2 regions of the Caballeronia sp. ATUFL_F1_KS39 genome follow, and region 2 is predicted to be linked to the other one. Evidence: riboswitches for the same ligand, from Rfam matches in the RefSeq annotation. Region 2 holds a riboswitch; the other holds the start of a gene.
What was found. Region 2 has a riboswitch for thiamine pyrophosphate ahead of thiC (phosphomethylpyrimidine synthase ThiC). Riboswitches for the same ligand answer to the same signal wherever they lie in the genome.
Positions count from the first base shown of each region.

Region 1: it holds a riboswitch for thiamine pyrophosphate, as region 2 does, so the genes downstream of both, NCR93_RS12400 (FAD-dependent oxidoreductase) here and thiC (phosphomethylpyrimidine synthase ThiC) in region 2, are expected to answer to the same signal.

Region 1 covers NZ_JALQDZ010000022.1:23,487-31,011, forward strand. The annotation lists gene mlaE (lipid asymmetry maintenance ABC transporter permease subunit MlaE) at 1-405, opposite strand, end outside; gene NCR93_RS12380 (ABC transporter ATP-binding protein) at 402-1,217, opposite strand; gene thiE (thiamine phosphate synthase) at 1,315-2,388, opposite strand; gene NCR93_RS12390 (thiazole synthase) at 2,385-3,191, opposite strand; gene thiS (sulfur carrier protein ThiS) at 3,215-3,412, opposite strand; gene NCR93_RS12400 (FAD-dependent oxidoreductase) at 3,429-4,571, opposite strand; TPP riboswitch at 4,759-4,883, opposite strand; gene NCR93_RS12405 (ABC transporter ATP-binding protein/permease) at 5,115-6,857, shown strand; gene NCR93_RS12410 (glutamate synthase subunit beta) at 6,928-7,525, opposite strand, start outside.
Region 2 covers NZ_JALQDZ010000005.1:29,523-37,047, reverse strand. The annotation lists gene NCR93_RS04885 (DUF4397 domain-containing protein) at 1-24, opposite strand, end outside; gene NCR93_RS04880 (EamA family transporter) at 375-1,316, opposite strand; TPP riboswitch at 1,537-1,677, shown strand; gene thiC (phosphomethylpyrimidine synthase ThiC) at 1,807-3,738, shown strand; gene NCR93_RS04870 (YMGG-like glycine zipper-containing protein) at 3,979-4,158, shown strand; gene NCR93_RS04865 (hypothetical protein) at 4,364-4,888, shown strand; gene NCR93_RS31900 (hypothetical protein) at 5,149-5,277, shown strand; gene NCR93_RS04860 (L-lactate permease) at 5,535-7,136, shown strand; gene NCR93_RS04855 (DMT family transporter) at 7,256-7,525, shown strand, end outside.

The sequences.
Region 1 (7,525 bases), on a different contig from region 2:
CGGATCGACCGCCATCATTTCCATTGCGGTGAGTTGCTCGCCGGCTTTCATCAAGCCGATTTCGGCGGTCAGCGACGTGCCCGCGCGCCCCGCGAACAGTAGCGCCGTGACGACCGGCCCGAGCTCGCGCACGAGCGAGAGCGCCACCAGAAGCCCGAGCGCCTGTTCCGAACCGTAGCGGCTCAGCGTGTAATAGCCCTGCAAGCCGAGCACGAAGCCGACGAACAAACCCGACACCGCGATGATGACGAGCGAATAATTGCCGACGAAGTGGATCTGTTTCGTGACGAGGCGCGGGCGGCGCAACAGCGGAAAAAATTCGACCACGAGGCGCAGGAACATGCGCGTTGCGTAGCCTGCGGTGCCGAAACCGTCGAGCACCCAGCGTCCGAGCGCGCTGATCATGCCTGCCCTCCGATGCCGAAATCTGCGGCGAGCGGCGTGCTCGCATAGTGGAACTTGAATGGGCCGTCGGGCGTGCCGTCGATGAACTGGCGCACGGTCGGATCCTGCGATGCGCGCAGTTGCGCCGGCGTGCCTTCGGCGTGAATGCCGCCGTTCGCGATGAAATACACGTAGTCCGCGATCGCGAAGGATTCCGGTACGTCGTGCGTAACGAGAATGGACGTTGCGCCGAGCGCGTCGTTGATCGTGCGGATGAGCTGCGCCGTGATGCCGAGCGAAATGGGATCGAGGCCGGCGAACGGCTCGTCGTACATCATCAACTGGGGATCGAGCGCGATTGCGCGGGCGAGCGCCACGCGGCGCGCCATGCCGCCCGAAATCTCCGACGGCGCGAGATCGCGCGCGCCGCGCAGGCCGACCGCGTTCAGCTTCATCAGCACGAGATCGCGGATCAGCGCTTCCGGAAGGTCCGTGTGTTCGCGCAGCGGGAACGCGACGTTCTCGAACACCGTCTGGTCGGTGAACAACGCGCCGAACTGGAACAGCATGCCCATCTTCCGGCGCAGCGCGTACAGACCGTCGCGCGTCTGGGCGCCGACGTCCTGTCCGTCGAACATGACTTTGCCGCGACTCGCCTTCACGAGACCGCCGACCAGACGCAAGGTCGTGGTTTTGCCGCAGCCTGAGCCGCCCATGACCGCGACCACCTGCCCACGCGTGAATCGCATGTTCAGGTTCGACAGGACGAGCCGGTCGCCGTAGCCGAAGTCGACGTCGCGTAGCTCTAGCAGAGTCTCGGAGAAAGCAGGCACTGGGTAAGAGATTCCGTTGGCGCAAGAGGCCGAATTATAGGGCCTGCGCGCAATCGGTGCTTTGCCTAGGCGTGTATCCCCTTGCTTTTGGGACTTTTCACCGTTGACCTGCGAACATTTTTTGCAGTGACAAAACCGCCGCGGCTGTGTCCGGTGCCTCGGTGACCGCGCGCACGACCGCCGCGCTGCGCACGCCGGTTTCCAGCACGCCCGGCATCGCCTTGGCGTCGATTCCACCAATGGCGACAAGCGGCACCCGGCCCGACAGCAGTTGCACGTAGCGCGACAGGCGCGCCAATCCTTGTGGCTTGGTCGGCATGACTTTCGTCGTGGTCGGGAAGACGGCGCCGAGCGCAAGGTAGCTCGGCTTGAAGTGCAGCGCGCGCAACATCTCGTAATAGCCGTGCGTCGACAGACCGAGCCGCACGCCGGCTTTCGCGATGGCGCTCAGGTCGGCCGTCTGCACGTCTTCCTGTCCGAGGTGCACGCCGTACGCGCCCGCCGCAATCGCCTCGCGCCAATGATCGTTGATGAAAACCTGTGCGTCATGCCGACGTCCCGCCTCGACCGAGCGCGAGATTTCGCGCTGCAAGTCGGCGGCGTCGGCGGTTTTGCGGCGCAGTTGCGTCGTGCGGACGCCGAGACCGAGCACGCGCTCGACCCAGTCGGCGCTCGGCAGCACCGGATACAGGCCGAGCCGATCGGGGCAGGCCGGGAATCCGCCTTCGGGCGCGGCGGGCAGATCGGCGACGCGCGGAAACGTCGCGAATTCGACGGGCCACGCGTCGTCCTTGTTCTCATCGCCCGCGCGCCAGGCGAGCGCGAGCGTCAGCGCGTCGTGCGGCTCGAAGTTGCAGTCGAGGAAAGCGGCGAGCGCGGACAGCCAATCATCCGACCATTCGCCTTCGAGCGCGAAACGCTCGTCGCCACGACGCAGCGTGACGCGATCGCCATGCGCTTCGAGGATTGCCGCGGCGCCGTTCGCGGCCACATCGTGCGGCTCGTTGAACACGATGATGTCGCTCGCCTGCGGCGATTCCGGCGCGGTCAGGCAGATGCGCCAGCGCGTTTCCGCCGTCGGCCATTCGCCGAGACGCGCGCGAATCCGCTCGGCGACTTCAGTCAGCTCGTCCGCCGGCGGCCAGAACACTTCACGATTCAACAAGCTCATGCCGCGCCTCCGTCCTGATGCCAGAACGGCATGCCGACGACCGGCGTGCTCGCCTGCGCGCTGTCGCGCTCGGCCATGGGGCCCGCGAGGAACGCGGTGCGCCCCGCTTCGACGCCGAGCGCGAACGCGCGCGCCATCTGCGGCGGGAAGGTTGCCTGCGAGACGGCCGTGTTGAGCAGCACGCCATCGAAGCCCCATTCCATCACCTGACACGCATGCGACGGCACGCCGAGACCGGCATCGACGATCAGCGGCACATCCGGCAGACGCTCGCGCAAGGTGCGCAGCCCGTATGGATTCGTCACGCCCTTGCCCGTGCCGATGGGCGCGCCCCACGGCATCAGCGCTTCGCAGCCGGCATCGAGCAGACGCCGGCCGATGACGAGATCTTCCGTGCAGTAAGGCAGCACCTTGAAGCCATCGCGGATCAGCTTGGCCGCCGCTTCGACGAGGCCGATCGGATCGGGCTGCAGCGTGTAGTCGTCGCCGATCAATTCCAGTTTGATCCACGGCGTCTCGAACACCTCGCGCGCCATGTGCGCGGTCGTGAGCACCTCGTCGACGCTCTGGCAGCCCGCCGTGTTCGGCAAAAGCGCGACGCCGTGGCGCTTGAGCACATCGAAGAAGCCGGCTTCCCCGGTCTCCGACTGACGGCGCAGCGCGACCGTGACCATGCCCGGCCGAGCGGCGTCGATGGAGTCGGAAAGCGATTGCAGCGACGGATAACGCGACGTGCCGAGCAGCACGCGGCTCGGAAACGTCTCGCCGTAGAGCGTGAGGACGTCGGCGGTGGAAATGGTCATGGTTCGATCCTTCGGTTCGGAGTTCAGCCGCCCGCGACGGGCGACACGACGTCGAGCTTGTCGCCGGCGGCGAGCGTTTTCGTGGCGTGTTCGCCGCGCGCGACGAACTGGCCGTTCAGCGCGACCGCGAACGGCGGTTTCGCGCCGAACGCGGCGAGCGCGTCGGTGACGGTGGTGGCGTCGGGCAAATCGAAGACGCGCTGATTGATGTGGATGTTCATGGTTGTTTCCTGATGACTAGAGCGCTGGCGCAACCGCGAACTCGCCGTGCAGCAGTTCGGGCCAGCGCGCGGCGCTGCGGAAATCGGAGAAGGCCTCGGCATCGGCGATATCGCCGGAAGCGAGCGCGTCGGCGAGACGGCACGCGGCATCCGCGACTTCGGGCGCGATCATGAAGCCGTGCCGGTACAAGCCGTTCACGCGCAAGGTCCGCGCCCCGTCCCAGACGATCGCCGGCCGGTGATCCGGCAAGGTCGGCCGGCAATGCGAGTTCAGTTCGAGGATGCGCGCCTCGCCGAAACCCGGATGCACCGCGAACGCGGCGCTCAGCAGCTCGAGCGCCGAACGTACGCTCACGGGCGACATGTCCTCGCCCTCGACTTCCGTCGCGCCGATCACGTAGAGATCGTTCTCCTTCGGCGCGATGTAGAGCGGATAGCGCGGATGCAAGAGCCGCACCGGCCGCGTCAGCCCGATGCCCGGCGCGTGCACGCGCGCGACTTCGCCGCGAATGCCGCGCAGCGCGGGCCACGCGGGCTTGCCGCCGAGGCCGCGGCAATCGATGATCCAGCGCGCGTCGGGCATCGCATCGACGGCGGTGTTCCAGTGCGTACGCACGCCGCGCGCGGCAAGTCCGGCGGCGAGCGCGCCAAGCGCCTGACGGTTGTCCAGTTGGCCTTCGTTCGGCAGCAGCCAGCCCTGCGCGAAGCGCGTTCCGAGCGCCGGTTCGGCTTGCGCGACTTGCGCGCCCGCGAGCTTGACGAAGCCGCCGTCGAGCAGATCGGCGGGCGAATTGGCCTTGAGACGGCGTTCGAAGAGCGGCGCTTCGGCGCGATCCGCGCCGTGCCAGACGACGAGCGTGCCGTTGCGCTGAAAGAAAACCGGCTCGGGCAATTGCGCGATGAGTTCAGGCCAGCGTTCGAGCGATGCCGCCCCCAGCCCGACGACGAGCGGCTCCGCGCTCGCCGCTTCCGCGAGCGGCGCGAGCATGGCGGCGGCGACCCACGCGGCCGACTGCGTGCCGGCGGCGTCGCCGCGTTCGTAAAGCGCGACGTCGTGGCCCGCGCCCGCGAGTTGCCAGGCGGCGAGCCGTCCGACGAGCCCGCCGCCGACGACGGCGAAATCCGGCCGGCGCGCGGCGCCCTGATCGATTCTGTTCATCAATTCGATGTCTCCATACGCGTAACGCTGCGCTGCACGATGGAGACGAAAGACGCGATCCCGATCGTGCTGGCGCGGCGCCACATCACGAGGACGAAATCAGCGGGAGAGACCGGCTCGGCAGCGCATGAAGCGCGCCGGGCGCGAAGAAAGGACTGGAAGAGACTGGAGGAATGGCGCGAGGCTCGCGCGGTCTCCGGAAACTTCCCTCGCCGGTATTACCCGGATCGGGTGCAAAGGGTCTCTCTCAGCCTCGCCGCGCTGCCGACCGTTCCGGCCGCCGATGCACGCGAAGCACCCCTGTTTCGTCGAGGGTCATTAAAACATGAAAGGCGAAGGCGCTGCAAACCGGGATTCCCCGCCTTTTATCGTGCGCGGCGGCACTCTGGCACAATGCCGCGAACATGGTTCGCAGGACGATCGCCCGAAATTAAGTGAGCGTTAAGCGAACCCCGGAACAATCTGCGGAGCCGGAAAACGCCGCGCGCGGCCCGGCCGCGGACGTAACAATCGGGCGCCACGAGGCGCATCAGCAGGAAGCTCATGACCAACACGCATACCGATAGCACGCAGCAGAAGGCCGACGAAGTCTCGGCGTGGAGCCTCATCAAGCCCTACTGGGTGTCGGAGGAGCGCGGCTTCGCGTGGGGCCTTCTCGTCGCGATCATCGCGATCAACATGACCGTTGTGTGGATCAACGTCCGGCTCAACAGCTGGAACGCCGACTTCTACAACGCGCTGCAGAACAAGAACGTCAAGGACTTTCCGCATCTGCTGCTGATCTTCACGGGCCTCGCGTTCGCGTACATCCTGCTCGCGGTGTACGGTCGATATCTGCGGCAGATGCTCGCGTTTCGCTGGCGTCAATGGCTCACCAACCGCTTTCTGGAACAATGGCTCGGTGACAAGGCGTTCTACCGCATCGAGCGCGACCGCCTCGCCGACAACCCCGACCAGCGTATTTCCGACGACCTGCAATCCTTCGCCACCACCACGCTTTCGCTCTCGCTCGATCTGCTTTCGACGCTCGTCACGCTCGTCACTTTCATCACGATTCTCTGGACCATCGCGGGCGCGCTGACCTTCTCGCTCGGCGGCACGCCGATCACGATTCCGGGCTATATGGTCTGGGCCGCCGCGCTCTACGCGATTCTCGGCTCGCTGATCATCCAGAAGGTCGGGCATCCGCTCGTGTCGATCAACTATCAGCAGCAGAAGGTCGAGGCCGATTTCCGTTTCGGCCTGATCCGCGTGCGCGAGAACGCCGAACAGATTGCGTTTTATGACGGCATCGCGACCGAAACGGCGAACGCAAAGACCATCTTCCAGCGCATTCGCGACAACTGGTGGATGATCATGAAGTACACGAAGCGCATGACCTTCGTGCTGTCGTTCTACGGGCAGATCGCGATCATTTTCCCGATCATGGTCGCCGCGCCGCGCTACTTCGCGGGCGCGTTTTCGTTTGGCGTGCTGATGCAGATTTCATCGGCGTTCGGCACGGTCAGCGATTCGTTTTCGTGGTTCATCAACAGTTATTCGACGTTGGTCGAATGGCGCGCGACCGTGAATCGTCTGCGCGAATTCAAGCGCGTGATGCGCTCGACGCATATCCGCGAAGAAACGTCGCCGGCGACGGAGCGCGGCGGCATCAACCTGCACTACACGAGCACGCCGTCGCTCACGACGAACGGGCTCATGCTCGCGCTGCCCAACGGCACGCCGCTTTCGCGCGTGGCGAACGTGTCGATCGAGCCGGGTTCGCGCTGGCTGGTCGTCGGTCCATCGGGCTCGGGCAAGAGCACGTTGATGCGCGCGCTCGCGGGTCTTTGGCCGTTCGGCGACGGCACGATCGACGCGCCCGTCGACGCGAAGATGATGTTCGTCCCGCAGATGAGTTATCTGCCGATCGGCACGTTGCGCGCGGCGCTTTCGTATCCGTCGGCGGGCGGAACGTTCAGCGATGAAGAGTCGCGCGACGCGCTGCGTCTGTGCAATCTCGAGGCGTATGCGGATCGGCTGGAGGAAAGCGCGCATTGGGCGCGGAGTCTGTCGCCGGGCGAGCAGCAACGGCTTGCTGCCGCGCGCGTGCTGTTGCACAAGCCGGACTTCGTGTTCCTCGACGAAGCCACGAGCGCGCTCGACGCCGAGAACGAGCTGCATATCTACAACATGCTGGTCGAGCGGCTGCCGAAGGCGGCGATTGTGAGCGTGGCGCATCGCGAGTCGGTCGCGATGTTCCATGATTACAAGATCGAGATCGAGAGGGCGATGGCGGAGGTTTGACCCGTCCGCGCTCAGAAGCAAAAAGGCCACGCAATCGCGTGGCCTTTTTGCATGAAGCGTCGAGCGACGCTTACCGCGGCAACTCGCTCGATCCCATCAGATACGCATCCACCGATCGTGCGCACTGACGTCCTTCGCGAATCGCCCAGACGACCAGCGACTGCCCGCGACGCATATCGCCGGCGGTGAAGACTTTATCGACCGACGTGTAATACGCCTTGTCGCCTTCGGTCGCGGCGCGCACGTTGCCGCGCGCATCCTTCTCGACGCCGAACGCATCCAGCACCGGCGACACCGGCTGCGTGAAGCCCATCGCGAGCAGCACGAGATCGGCCTTCATCTCGAACTCGGAACCCGGCACTTCCTGCATCTTGCCGCCCTTCCACTCGACGCGCACGGCGATCAGCTTCTCGACCTTGCCGTTCTTGCCTTCGAAGCGCTTCGTCGCAACCGACCAGTCGCGCTCGCAACCTTCTTCATGCGACGACGACGTACGCAGCTTGATCGGCCAGTACGGCCACACGAGCGGCTTGTTCTCTTCCTCGGGCGGCTGCGCGAGCAGTTCGAACTGCGTCACGCTCTTCGCGCCATGACGATTCGACGTGCCCACACAATCCGAACCCGTATCGCCGCCGCCGATCACGACGACATGCTTGCCCTTCGCGAGC
Region 2 (7,525 bases):
GGCAGCGGTGCGGATGAGCTTCATGGTTTCACCTTCCTTTGTTTTGATTTGATTTGATCGGCCACATCGTCATCCGGGTCCGGACGATTAGGCATCCGCAGGACTTTGCGCGCTCGCTCGCCGGGCCCGATTCGGGTTTCCCTCTTGCCATTTCGATCGATCAGATTTGCCGTCGAAGTGGCGCATGCGTTGAGCAATGAGCATGCCCCGAGACGGTGCGACGATGGCGTGTATCGGCCGCTGAGGCCCGTCCGGAAAGGGTTTCGGATTCGTTAGAGGAATTGCTCGGGATGCGCGAAGACCCCGCGCGGTGCTGCATCGATCAATGCAGCGTCGCCGCGTGACGAGAAGCGGTTTTTACAAGGATGGTGCGTTCAGAGAAGCCCCCGCCGCCGCTGATCAAACCAGAACGACAGCCCAACGGAAAGCAGAATCACAACGGTCGCAATCAAGGTCCATTGCGTGACGATTTCCCCGAGCAGCAGCGCGCCCAAACCAACCGCCACCACCGGATTCACATAAAGACAACTCGTCGCGACGATCGTGCTCGTATTGCGGATCAGAAAGTTATACGCGACATAAGCGGCCATCGAACCGATCACAACGAGATACAAAAACGAGAACCCCGCGCCGACGCCGACGCTCGTCAACCGCTCGCCCGATGCGAACGCGATCGCCGTCGCGATCAATCCGCCCAAACCGATCTGCAGCGCCGTCGACATCAGCAGATCGGAAGGCTGCGGCAGGCGCGTCGCCAGATGCGCGCCGCCCGCCCAGAAGATCGCTGCGCACAGAATCGCCAGCGTGCCGACCGTCGAACTCGGCGAGGGATCGCCGTGATTCAGCAGCACGATCCCGAGCAGACCCAGCGCCACCGCGAACCACTCGCCTTTCGCGACGCCGCGTCCGCTGAGCGCGGTGAAGATCGTCGCGAAAAGCGGCACCGTCGCGACCATCACGGCGGCCGTGCCGGTCCCCACGGTCCGCATGCCGTAAGCCATCATCCCGCTCGACAGACCTTCCAGCAACGTGCCGACGATCGCCGCGTTGCGCACTTCCCGCGCGCTGGGCCACACCGACTTGCGATGCACCGCGATCAAGAATAGCCCGATGCCCGCGAACAGATTGCGCAGCCCGCCGAGCATCAACGGCGGAAAAGATTCGAGCGCGAGATGGATGCCGAGATACGTCGATCCCCAAACGAGATAGACGACCGTCAGCGCAAGCGCGACCTGCCCCTTGAAAGAGCGCGGCGCGCGAAACGGAAAACGGTCAGGGAAGCTGAACGGCAGGCGCGGCGGAGGCAGAGCGGACATGCATCACTCCGCGGCGACGGCTGCGCGCCGGAGAAAAACGGGCAAAACCAGACAGAACGACATGGCGTAAAGCAAAGGGGAATGGCGCGAGGAAGGACCGCGCGACCTTCGGGAAAACCCGGAAATCCGCGGCGCCCGACATTATGCAGTAAGCGCTCGCATCCATCGGCTCATTTTCGGGATGGTTGCCAAGACGCCACGCCGCGGTGTAACGTGTCGGCTGCTAACGCGGGGGTCCTGCGTTGCACATCGCGGTTTCGTGCGGTTTCATCGGCGAAGCGCTTCGTGTGGCGTGGGTGAGAAATACCCTTTGAACCTGATCTGGATAATGCCAGCGCAGGGAAGCGTTCGGGTTCCATAGGCCGCAGTCCACGCCACTTCAACCGAACCCGTACCTTTCCATCTCGTTCCTCCCTGTTTAGCTCCTGAGTCACCACGAGCTACGACATCGCTCGTGCTGAAAAAAATCGTCCCTTAGGAGATCAAGCACATGAATGCCAACCCGAAGTTCCTCTCGGAAAACGCCGTCGTCGATGCCGCCGCCATCGCGCCGCTGCCGAACTCGCGCAAGGTCTATGTCGAAGGTTCGACGCCCGACATCCGCGTGCCGATGCGCGAGATCACGCAATCCGACACGCCCGACGGCTTCGGCGGCGAGAAGAATCCGCCCGTCTACGTGTACGACACGTCGGGCCCGTACACCGACCCCGACGCGCAGATCGACATTCGCAGCGGTCTGCCCGCGCTGCGCGGCGCGTGGATCGAAAAGCGCGGCGACACCGAGGAACTGAGCGGCCTGTCGAGCGAGTTCGGCCGCGAGCGCGCCGCCGATCCGAAAACGGCCGAACTGCGCTTTCCGGGTTTGCACCGTCATCCGCGCCGCGCGCTCGCCGGCAAGAACGTCTCGCAGATGCACTACGCGCGGCAAGGCATCATCACGCCGGAGATGGAGTACATCGCGATTCGCGAGAACCAGCGTCGCGCGGAGTATCTCGAAAGCCTGCGCACGAGCGGCCCCAACGGCGAAAAGCTCGCGAAGATGATGGGCCGCCAGCACGCCGGACAAGCCTTCGGCGCGGCGGCGTTCGGCAAGGACGCGGCGAAGGAAATCACGCCTGAATTCGTGCGCGAGGAAGTGGCGCGCGGCCGCGCGATCATCCCCGCGAACATCAATCACCCGGAAAGCGAGCCGATGATTATCGGCCGCAACTTCCTCGTGAAGATCAACGCGAACATCGGCAATTCGGCGGTCACGTCGTCGATCGGCGAGGAAGTCGACAAGATGACGTGGGCGATTCGCTGGGGCGGCGACACGGTCATGGATCTGTCGACCGGCAAGCACATCCACGAAACGCGCGAGTGGATCATCCGCAATTCGCCGGTGCCGATCGGCACGGTGCCGATCTATCAGGCGCTCGAAAAGGTGAACGGCAAGGCCGAAGACCTGACGTGGGAAATCTTCCGCGACACGCTCATCGAGCAGGCGGAGCAAGGCGTCGATTACTTCACCATTCACGCCGGCGTGCGCCTGCAATACGTGCCGCTGACCGCGAACCGCATGACGGGCATCGTGTCGCGCGGCGGCTCGATCATGGCGAAGTGGTGCCTCGCGCATCACAAGGAAAGCTTCATTTACGAGCACTTCGAAGACATCTGCGAAATCATGAAGCAATACGATGTCTCGTTCTCCCTCGGCGACGGCCTGCGCCCCGGCTCGATCTACGACGCCAATGACGAAGCCCAGCTCGGCGAACTGAAGACGCTCGGCGAACTGACGCAGATCGCGTGGAAGCACGACGTGCAGGTGATGATCGAAGGCCCCGGCCACGTTCCGATGCAGCTCATCAAGGAAAACATGGACCTGCAACTGGAATGGTGCGACGAAGCGCCCTTCTACACGCTCGGGCCGCTGACGACCGACATCGCGCCGGGTTACGACCACATCACGTCGGGCATCGGCGCTGCGATGATCGGCTGGTTCGGCACCGCGATGCTCTGCTACGTCACGCCCAAGGAACACCTGGGGCTGCCGAACAAGGACGACGTGAAGGAAGGCATCATCACGTACAAGCTCGCGGCGCACGCGGCCGATCTCGCGAAGGGTCATCCGGGCGCGCAGGTGCGGGACAACGCGCTGTCGAAGGCACGCTTCGAATTCCGCTGGGAAGACCAGTTCAATCTCGGTCTCGATCCGGACAAGGCGCGCGAATTCCACGACGAAACGCTGCCGAAGGATTCCGCGAAGGTCGCGCATTTCTGCTCGATGTGCGGCCCGCACTTCTGCTCGATGAAGATCACGCAGGACGTGCGCGATTTCGCGGCGAAGCAAGGTGTCAGCGAAAGCGAGGCGCTCGCCAAGGGCATGGAGACGAAGGCGATCGAGTTCGTGAAAAAGGGCGCGGAAATCTATCAGCCGACCTGAAGCTTCTGACTCGCTGACAACGGCCTGTCGCACAGCGCGTGCGGCAGGCCGTTTTTTATGTGTGCGCCGGGCGCAAAGCCTTGTCGGGCCTGAATGAGCGGTTCATCCGACGATTCGGGCATCTTTTCTGCTGGTTGAGTGCGTGAACCGGCGCAAATGCGGCCGAGCCGCAGCCGATTCATCTCATCTTCGAATTGGAGAGTCGACATGAAAATCATCAAACAGATCGGCGCCGCTGCAATGATCGTCGGGTTTCTGGGAGGACTGACCGCTTGCGGCGACATGACCACGCGTCAACGGGATACGGCTATCGGCGCCGGCGTCGGTGCGGCGGGCGGCGCGGTGATCGGCGGCAGCGCGCTTTCGACGCTCGGCGGCGCGGCGGTCGGCGGGATTATCGGCAATCAGGTCGGGAAGTAGCGCGAACATCGTCTGAACGACGCAACGGACGCGTTTCGCCGCCATCAACGACGCGCTGTTTCATTTCTGTTACATAAAGGCGCGCCGCAATGCTTTTTCACATCACGCGGCGCGCCTCCCGGTTGTCGTTCGACTAAGCTGCTTCTTAAGGGGCCAATTTCATTCGATCCCACGTCCCGCAAGCCGTAACGCAAGGAGCAGTGCCATGATTTCCGCCCGCAGCATGTCCGGACCCGGGACGGCCGCCGCAGCGCTCGCCGCCGGGCTTCTTCTCGGCGGATGTTATTACCCTTACGGTTATCCGGCTTATCCAGCTTATCCGCCCGCGCCTTTCGTCGGCGCGACCTACACGCAGCGGGAATTTGCGTTGCCCGCGTCCGGCACGGCGGCCACGCCGACGTCATCCGCGACCTTGCCGCCACAGTACGAATACGCCGTCGGCTCGTCGTACTCCGACTACTACCGGACGTATCCCTATCCGTATTACCCGCCGTATGCGGCTTACCCGTACTACGGCTATCCGGCGTACTACGGCTACGGCTACGGTTATCCGGCGGTTTCGTTCAGCTTCGGCTACTGGGGCGGCAGCGGATGCTGCTGGGGACATGGCTATCGCGGCGGGTACCACGGTGGCGGATGGCACGGCGGCGGCGGGTGGCATGGGGGCGGCGGCTGGCACGGCGGCGGCGGCAGTTGGCATGGCGGCGGAGGCGGCGGCCGCGGACACTGATCGCCGCGCCGCGATACGCTAGGTGAGACAAAAAGCCGTTTGTCGCCTTGCCGCGTAACACTGCTGCAACATTTTCCTTTCGACACGGGCTCGCGCGCACGACGCGCTTCATCGTGCGCCGGCGCACTTTCCTTATCCGACAAGGCTTCGCCACTATTCGCCAGATGATTGGCACGGTTTTGGCTACATAGCTTCCCCGCATCGAGTCGCAACGGCGATAACCGTTGTTCCGCGCACGTTTCCGTATCGGGGGATCGGACATGATGGCCTTCGTGTTTTTCCTGCTGTGGATTTTCGCCTCGCTCGGCCTTCTGACCGTGTGGGTCTTCCGCCAGACGCCATCGGCCGGTCGCGACGAGAGCGCACCGAGCGCCGTCGCCGAGGGCTGATCGCGCTCGTCCGTGCTTCTCCGTCCGCATCGATGACGCGCCCGCAAGCGGCGCGTCCCTTCACGTCCATTCACCTCTGCGCGCCACGCCGTGGCCGGAATGGACGGGCATTCACGCCTTGACGCATGCCCTTCGCGCCCTATTCTTAGTGTGCGCGTTATGCGGTTGCTTAAGCCGGCGACCGGACATCGAACTCCACGCGCATCGCGGCTTCGCGTTGGCGCCGCTTCGGTTCATGACAGAACGAAGGAGACCCGATGTTCCACCAGCTACTCACCCCGATCGCCAATTCCCTGTTCGCATCCTTCATCGTCGCCGCGCTGCCGATCATCCTCGTGCTCGTGCTGCTCGGCTGGGCGCGCCGTCCCGCGTGGCAGGCGTCGCTCGCGGGGCTGGTCCTTGCGCTCGTCATCGCCATCGCGGGCTGGCATTTTCCGGTCGGGCTCGCGCTCGATTCGGTCGCGGCCGGCGCCGTGTTCGCGCTGTGGCCGGTCATGTGGATCGTCTTCGCCGCGATCCTGCTCTACAACGTCGCCCAACGCTCGGGGCGCTTCGAAGCGTTTCGCGTGTGGATGGTCGATAACCTGCCGAACGACCGGCGCATCGTGCTCGTCGTGATCGGCTTCTCGTTCGGCGCGCTGCTCGAAGGGATTTCGGGCTTCGGCACGCCGATCGCAATCACGAGTTCGCTCTTGATCCTGCTCGGCTTCCCGACGCTCGAAGCGCTGACCTTCACGTTGATCTTCAACACGGCGCCGGTCGCGTTCGGCGCGCTCGGCGTGCCGATCACCGTGCTCGGCGCAGTGACGCACCTGCCCACCGATGCGCTCGCCAAAATGGTCGGTCGCCAGTTGCCGTTCTTCGCGCTCTTTCTGCCCTTCTATGTGATCGGTATCTACGCGGGCTTTCGCAACATGATGCGTATCTGGCCCGTGCTGCTCGTCTCGGGCGGCGTGTTCGCATTGACGCAGTTCGTGACGTCGAACTACATCAGCTATGCGCTCACCGACGTGCTTTCGTCGCTCGTCTCGCTGATCGTGACGATCGCGTTCCTGCGCGTGTGGAAGCCGGTCGCGGACGAGCGCTTCGCGGTGAACGTCGAGCGCGCCGGCGCGACGCGTTCGGCGATTCCGGGCGGCCAGGGCTGGGTGCCGTGGATCGTGGTCTCGGTGGTCGTGATCGTGTGGACGGTGCTCAAGATCTTCATGATCGGCGACGTGAAAATCGCGTGGCCGGGCCTCGACAAGGCGGTCTACATTACGCTCTACAGGCAGCCTTACGGCGCGATCTGGGACTTCCAGCCACTCGCGACGGGCACGGCGATCCTGGTCGCGTCGATCATCACCGCGTTGATGGTGAAGCTGCCCGCGCGCGAATACGTCGCGGCGATCGGCGATACGTGGGTGCAGACGCGCATCGCCATCCTGACGGTCGCGACGATCGTCGGCCTCGCGTATCTGATGAACTACTCGGGCATGAACTACACGCTCGGTCTGGGCGTGGCGTCGGTCGGGCCGTTCTTCCCGCTCGTGTCCGCGTTCCTCGGGTGGGTCGCGGTGTTCCTCTCCGGCAGCGACACGTCGGGCAACGCGCTCTTCGGCAATCTGCAGGTCGTCGCGGCGAACCAGCTCAACCTCAATCCGGTGCTGATGGCGGCGACCAATTCGTCGGGCGGCGTGATGGGCAAGATGATCTCGCCGCAAAACATCTCGACCGGCGTCGCGACCACCGAGCTCAAAGGCAAGGAAGGCCTCGTGTTCGCGCGCACGTTCAAGCATTCGATCTTGCTGACGATCCTGCTCGGCGTGCTCGTGTGGCTGCAGCAAAACGTGCTGACGTGGATGATCCCGCCGCATTGAGCTTTCGCGCTTCTCCTGTTTCTCCCGCTTCTTGCGCTTTCGTCCGGCGGACCATTTCTGAGACGAACGCGGTGCTAACATGCGCGGACTTTCGATGAGCCTTGCGAAGTCCGCCCGCCATGTCACCCGCCAATCTGCTGCAACTGATCGTCCTCGCCGCCCTGTGGGGCGCGTCGTTTCTCTTCATCCGCGTGGGCGTCGCCGAGTTCGGCGTCGCGCCGCTGATGGCCGTGCGCGTGGGCATCGGCGCCGTGTTCCTCATCGCGATGCTGCTTTCGCGGCGGCCGCTCGCCCAAACCGCCGCGACGCTGAAGAAACGCTGGCTTCAGTTGCTCGCCGTCGGCATTCTCAACTCGGCCGCGCCGTTTTGTCTCTTCGCGTATGCCGAA